DNA from 3 places in the Paenibacillus sp. FSL L8-0435 genome. Region 2 is predicted to be linked to each of the others. Evidence: riboswitches for the same ligand, from Rfam matches in the RefSeq annotation. Region 2 holds a riboswitch; each other region holds the start of a gene.
What was found. Region 2 has a riboswitch for thiamine pyrophosphate ahead of NST33_RS04355 (ABC transporter ATP-binding protein). Riboswitches for the same ligand answer to the same signal wherever they lie in the genome.
Positions count from the first base shown of each region.

Region 1 (2,204 bases), 460 kb from region 2:
TTCAACAACTGTGCTGTTCGTATTATGGTTTGGATTGTAAACAAGGACATCCCGATCGAATACATAGTCTTTTTTGGGTTGCAATGCCATGTATCTATCACCAATATTTTGGCCGCCAATGATGCCATATGTGTTGTCGACAAGAAAGATCTTGTCATGCAGACGGTTATGCCATGTCCATGGCATAACTATGTTGAGTGGTTCATAATACCTTAACTCCACATTGGGGTGAGCTGCAATGGCATTAGGAATATCACGCAATTCTCCGCGCATGTTGTGAAAAATCCCGTCTAAAATGATTCGAACATGAACACCCCGATCAGCTGCATCGAATAAAGCAGCAAAAAAGAGTTGAGATGTTTTTCCTTTTTGGATGGAGTAATAAGCCAGGTCGATGCTTGTTTTTGCCTCTCGAATGGTCTGGATTCTCACCTGACCGGATTGAAAGCCGTCCTCCAAGAGCAGTACGCGATCTGTCGTACTTCCTGCGGTTAACAATTTTTGCATATCCGTATTTTCAATAGTAGATGGAGACGGAACCAAAAATAAAAGGTAAGCTGTGAAAAAAACGTAGACACAATAGGACAGAATAATTGCGAATATGGTTTTAAGGATCATTCAGTACGCCCCCATTTTTATGTAAAAAGTAATTATTTGTATAGCAGTACTATCTCCTTTTGTATCTAAATTATGTTGTTTAAATGAAGCAAGCGTCTCCGGTCAAGGTCAATCGATCAAGAGCTGATCACTGAAATAGGGAAAGCAGCCCTGATGCGACGAGATATCAAACATCGGATTTGATCCAAGTTTTTGTTGAAAACCTTCCAGATCCTCAGCACTGAGGCTATGGCCCACTATCCGATGCTTTTGCACTCAGCCAGATTTCCTTATATGATTCGCCACGATAATTATTGAAAATAACACATCTAAACAGGCTGATATACATATGTATAACGGCCTGTTTGATAAGTTCATACGTGTCCCCATCCAGTTCCTGACTGGACACGTTCCACCCGCTGGCCTATAATTACACCTAGTAATGCCCGTAACTTCATAGTTTCCCAGGGGAGTCGGAATTGGCCGGCTGAGAGTGTATCCCACCAAGATACTAACCCTTAGACCTGATCTGGATCATGCCAGCGTAGGAATCGGAGTATATCGAAATGGCACAGCCCTATGGCTGAACGCCACCTCTCTAACGCCTGCACGCGTCCCGGAATACGGGGCGCTTTTTTAATGTTCTTTTATATAGCCAGAGAGCTAAAAAAAGTGACGTTATCCAGATCTCAACTGGTATAAATCTGTCGATTTATGCAAGATGATTGGATATGAAGCCAAGGAGTACCCCGTGCCAATCGGCCGGACATACCGAAGGAGAGAACCACAAATGAAATGGCGTAAAACGATGGGATTGTTGCTCTTATGCGTGCTTATGGTGACTGTAGCCGCATGTGGTGGCAAAGAAGCTGCCCCAGCTGGGCAGAACGGCAACACAAATACGGAAAGCAGCAACGAAGGTGACACTGCCGCCCTGAAAGATATTAAAGTGGTGCTCGATTGGACACCAAATACGAATCATACCGGCCTGTATGCGGCTGTAGATCAAGGTTTTTACAAGGCCGAAGGCTTGAACGTGGAGATTGTACAACCAGGTGCCGGTGGCGCAGATACGATGGTTGCCTCCAATGAAGTGCCTTTTGGCGTAAGTTATCAGGAGAGTGTAACTCAAGCCCGCACACAGGGTGTTCCATTGGTCTCCATCGCAGCAGTTATTCAGCATAATACATCCGGGTTCGCTGCTCCGGCGGATCGGAATATCAAATCACCGAAAGATTTTGAAGGTAAAACCTATGGCGGTTGGGGTTCCCCTGTGGAAGAAGCCGTGATGCAATCCATTATGGAAGGCGACGGAGCCGATGTATCGAAAGTGAAAAACATTAACATGGGTGATGCCGACTTTTTCACCGCAGTGAAACGGGACATTGATTTCGCGTGGATTTTCTACGCTTGGACAGGTATTGAAGCCGAACTGCGCGGGGAACCGATCGACATGTTATATGTAAAGGATTATTCAGAAGCACTAGATTACTACACACCTGTCCTCGTAACGAACGAGCAGACGATCCAAAACGATCCTGAGCTGGTGAAAGCATTCTTGAAAGCCACTTCCGAAGGGTATCAATATGCGATTGATCATCCCGAAG
Region 1 is NZ_CP150185.1:481,528-483,731, reverse strand. Features, by position in the region: gene NST33_RS02335 (phospholipase D family protein) at 1-507, opposite strand, end outside; TPP riboswitch at 1,054-1,166, shown strand; gene NST33_RS02330 (ABC transporter substrate-binding protein) at 1,388-2,204, shown strand, end outside.
Region 1: linked by a shared signal. The riboswitch ahead of NST33_RS02330 (ABC transporter substrate-binding protein) and the one ahead of NST33_RS04355 (ABC transporter ATP-binding protein) in region 2 are both predicted to bind thiamine pyrophosphate.

Region 2 (2,204 bases):
TATTATCTACATGATTTCGCAATAAAGACAAAATGAACCTACCGAAACAAATATTTTCGGTAGGTTCATTTTGAAGTAAATTTATATATTCTAGGCTCCGAATCTCTGACGATAACCGCACTTTCGACACAACTCTTCCACAGCTTCACGTTTGGAGAAGCCATATACCAGATTGTTCGCTCGCTCACCCTCAATAATCTCCGAGAATGACTTCTCGTGCACATTACCAAGGTTAATGACACCCTCACCATCAAGACAGCATGGAACCACCGTTCCATCGACAAGCACAGCTGCCTGACCACGTAATGCATGGCAGAAGCCTTTGCCGTCATCTTCAGGTGCATCCAGGCTTGGCCACTGGAACTCATGGTCTTGATTCAGGTATACATTTGGGGCAATTTTGACCCCGCTGCCTGGAACCACTTTCTCCTCAATGCGGAAGTCCAGATTGAACTCACGTTCCAGCACTTCAAGGGTCTCCCGATTTCGATTCATCTGAGCATTCGTGAAGTTATCCTGCGTCAGATTCCACAGCCGGAATGAGATGATGACATTGTGCTTCACCGCTTCGTGTACAAAAGACAGAATGTTGCTCAGGTATCCGTCACGGTCAGTTGAACCTTCATGCCCATCGAAGCTGTGCAGAGAGAAGTTCATCTGTCGCAGCGCCGGTTTGCCAAGCAATTTATGCTGAGTCTTGGGCAGCAGCGTACCATTCGTTGTAATGTTCACCTTGAGTCCCTTCTCATGTGCGGAATCAAGCAGCAGATCTATTTTGGGATGCAACAAGGGTTCGCCTTTGACATGTAGATAAATATGATTGGTGTGTGGTTTAACTTGTTCCAGTATATTGTTGAAGACTTCAGGGTCAATGAATCCTTTGGCACGTTGTGTCTGCGGACAGAAGCTGCATGCCAGATTGCAGATACTTGTGATCTCAATATATACTTTTTTGAACGTTTTCAACTCGGGTCCCCATTCTGCTTCGGAGGGAGCAATCCCACCTGCATTTGTGATCCGGCCAATATGCGCCATCCCTATTATATCGGGTTCATGAGCCAAGGTAAATTGTTCAGTTGTTCAGGTCTGACTCCAAATTCATCTCAAGAATTCCATCAAGCTGCCTCTTTACAGTTCATGTTCGAGTGATATATGCTGAACACATAACTGCATATCTTGAACTTTTGCACTAGGGGAGCCTTACGGCTGAGACGAATATGACTATTCGGACCCTTTGAACCTGATCTGGATCATACCAGCGGAGGGAAGTGGAGCGGCCTTTTAGTAAGCGGAATTTTATCATGTATATGTGAAGATAAACTGCGGATCTAACTTACAGACCCACTCATTTCTCCGGAAATGGGTGGGTCTTTTTTGTTTCTTTTGGCAGAGTGCAAGATGTGGTTGTTATTCCAGCAGTCTGACATCAAGGGGGTGAGGATCAGATGAATAACCATGTAACCATTCACAACATAAGCTTTGCTTTTCCCGAAAAAAAGGATTCCCCCGTGCTCTCCAATGTGTCGCTTCAGGTTCAACAAGGAGAATTTGTCTCGCTCATCGGCTCCAGCGGATCAGGTAAAAGCACGCTCTTCAAGCTACTCGCAGGCTTGCATGAGCCAACCGTTGGCACCATCGATATAGCTGATGTACCGCAAGGACAACGGCTCGGACGAGTCGCTTATATGCCGCAGAAAGATCTGCTGTTATCCTGGCGAACCGTCATGGAGAACTGCATGCTGCCTGCCGAGTTGGCACCAGGCCGACAGGACAAGGACAAGTTACGGGCCAACATTCTAGCTGGGTTGGCAAGGTTCGGCCTGTCGGGTTATGAACAGGCCTATCCAGATGAGTTATCCGGCGGCATGCGGCAGCGGGTGGCATTGCTTCGTACCTTGCTTACAGGCGGGCAGCTCATGTTGCTGGATGAACCCTTCGGTGCACTCGACGCCTTAACCAAACGAGAAATGCATCGCTGGTTGCTGGAGCTGTGGGAGGGCTTTGGCCAAACCGTACTGTTTATTACACATGACATTGAGGAAGCCCTGCTGTTAAGTGACCGTATCATTCTGTTAACTCCAGGAGGGCAAGGTCAGCAGTTGCGGGAGATGATGGTTCCTTTACCACGCCCAAGGCATTCGGACATGATCTACCAACCGGCTCTCGTGCAGATGAGACAACAACTGGAGGAACAATTACATGCA
Region 2 is NZ_CP150185.1:941,856-944,059, reverse strand. Features, by position in the region: gene NST33_RS04360 (radical SAM/SPASM domain-containing protein) at 91-966, opposite strand; TPP riboswitch at 1,182-1,284, shown strand; gene NST33_RS04355 (ABC transporter ATP-binding protein) at 1,446-2,204, shown strand, end outside.

Region 3 (2,204 bases), 230 kb from region 2:
GAACGGATTCGGATTCAGGCTGTGCAAAGTGATCAGGCGATTCGCCGAGTTGCTCCCGTTGGTGTTAGACTGCCGCTGTCTGTGGGCGCTTCCAGCAAAGTCCTGATGGCGTTTGCCACGGACGAGGATCGTGAAGAATTGATGAATGGTCCTGAATGGCCGGTATTTATCGATCCAGCGGTGTATTTGGCGCAAATGGTAGACATTCGGGATAACGGATATGCGACGAGTTATGAGGAACGTGAGCCGGGAGCTGCCGCGGTATCGGTACCGATTATGGATCGCAGAGGCAATATTGCAGCCGCACTCTCGGTCTCAGGGCCTGTCAGCCGACTCTCACAGGAGACATTGCATGAATACGCACCTGTGCTAAAGGAAGCTGCTACGCAGATGGGGCTCATGTTATCCTGATGTAGAGGTAAGGTTTTTCTCCAATTGAGTTGGTGTTCTGGAATATAAAGGTTGTTTTTATGTTCCGGTTGCGCTACTCTGTTATGGACGGCCCAGCGGGGCCAGCATCATTGAATATGAACTGCGGCATGTGTATGCCGCAACTTGTTAACGTTACTGGGGGAGTCCGAACTGTCCGGACTGAGACGGAATCGCATGAGATTCCGGACCCTTTGCACCTGATCTGGATCATACCAGCGTAGGGAAGTAATCGGCGATATGACCACAACCACCACATGATGTGACCCTTGTAGGGCTCCGTTAAGGAGCCGCATAAAGGTGCATTATTGGTGATGGACATTAAAAGTCGGTTCCTTCGGGGACCGGCTTTTTTATATACAGTGAACAGGCGATATAGCGAGGATTCTATGGGCTTCTTTTTCAATAACCTGCGAAAGTGGGTTTGGATGATGAGAGAGAAGTCACCACAGATCCATGATCTGCGGCAGCCTTCGGTCTGTTGTGAACTGTACATAAATAATGTCTCCCCTGGTCTGGTGTAGGATCGCTCTTTCTTCTCTGCATTGCGCATGATTTGGGACAGGTACGTAAGCGAGCTAATGATGATGCCAACCCAAAACCAAGCGAACGAACAATGAGGAGGAGACAAGCGACATGAGTGCAGGAAATCAAACGGGACAACAAGCGATGGAACAGGAACATAACGGTCAGCAGGTGGAAAAGGAAACAAGCGCGGCCGGACGGGTTCAGCCCTTTCCGGGCAGCCGCAAAGTCTACATTCAGGGCTCACGGCCGGACATTGCTGTACCGGAGCGTGAGATAGCCCTTCATGACACGAATACTCCCCAAGGGGTGGAGCATAACGAACCGCTGCGTGTCTACGATACGAGCGGCCCCATGACCGATCCCGGATTTCATGCGGATTTCCGTGTAGGTCTGCCAGCCCTGCGTACCCGCTGGATCACAGAGCGTGGCGATGTCGAAGCTTATCAGGGCCGTACGGTTAAACCGGAGGATAACGGACTGAAGCCCGGAGGGAAGAGAGCCGGCGCCGAAGAGTATCCCGGATTACGTGGCAAACCACTGCGGGCACAGCCAGGACGCTGTGTGACCCAGATGCACTACGCGAGGCAAGGAGTCATTACGGCAGAGATGGAGTTTGCCGCCATTCGTGAGGGCGTGGAACCGGAATTTGTGAGGCAGGAGCTGGCGAGTGGACGAGCTATTCTGCCATCCAACATCAATCACCCGGAGAGTGAGCCGATGTTGATCGGTCGTCATTTTCACGTGAAGATCAATGCCAACATAGGTAACTCTGCCGTATCTTCCTCCATCGAGGAAGAGGTGGAGAAGATGACTTGGGCGGTACGCTGGGGATCGGATACGGTGATGGATCTGTCCACAGGCAAAAACATTCATACCACCCGGGAATGGATTATCCGTAATTCACCTGTGCCGATTGGTACGGTGCCGCTGTATCAGGCCCTGGAGAAGGTGAATGGCGAAGCGGAAGCGCTGACCTGGGAGTTGTATCGTGACACACTCATTGAGCAGGCAGAGCAGGGCGTGGACTACTTTACGATTCACGCAGGTGTACTGCTGCGTTATATCCCCATGACCGCCAAGCGAATGACAGGCATTGTGTCTCGGGGCGGGTCCATTATGGCAGCATGGTGTCTGGCGCATCATCAAGAGAATTTTTTGTACACCCATTTTGAAGAAATCTGCGAGATTATGAAAAGGTATGATGTGGCGTTTTCGCTGGGAGATGGACTTCGTCCTGGCAGTATCTA
Region 3 is NZ_CP150185.1:708,315-710,518, forward strand. Features, by position in the region: gene NST33_RS03360 (IclR family transcriptional regulator) at 1-411, shown strand, start outside; TPP riboswitch at 560-673, shown strand; gene thiC (phosphomethylpyrimidine synthase ThiC) at 1,099-2,204, shown strand, end outside.
Region 3: linked by a shared signal. The riboswitch ahead of thiC (phosphomethylpyrimidine synthase ThiC) and the one ahead of NST33_RS04355 (ABC transporter ATP-binding protein) in region 2 are both predicted to bind thiamine pyrophosphate.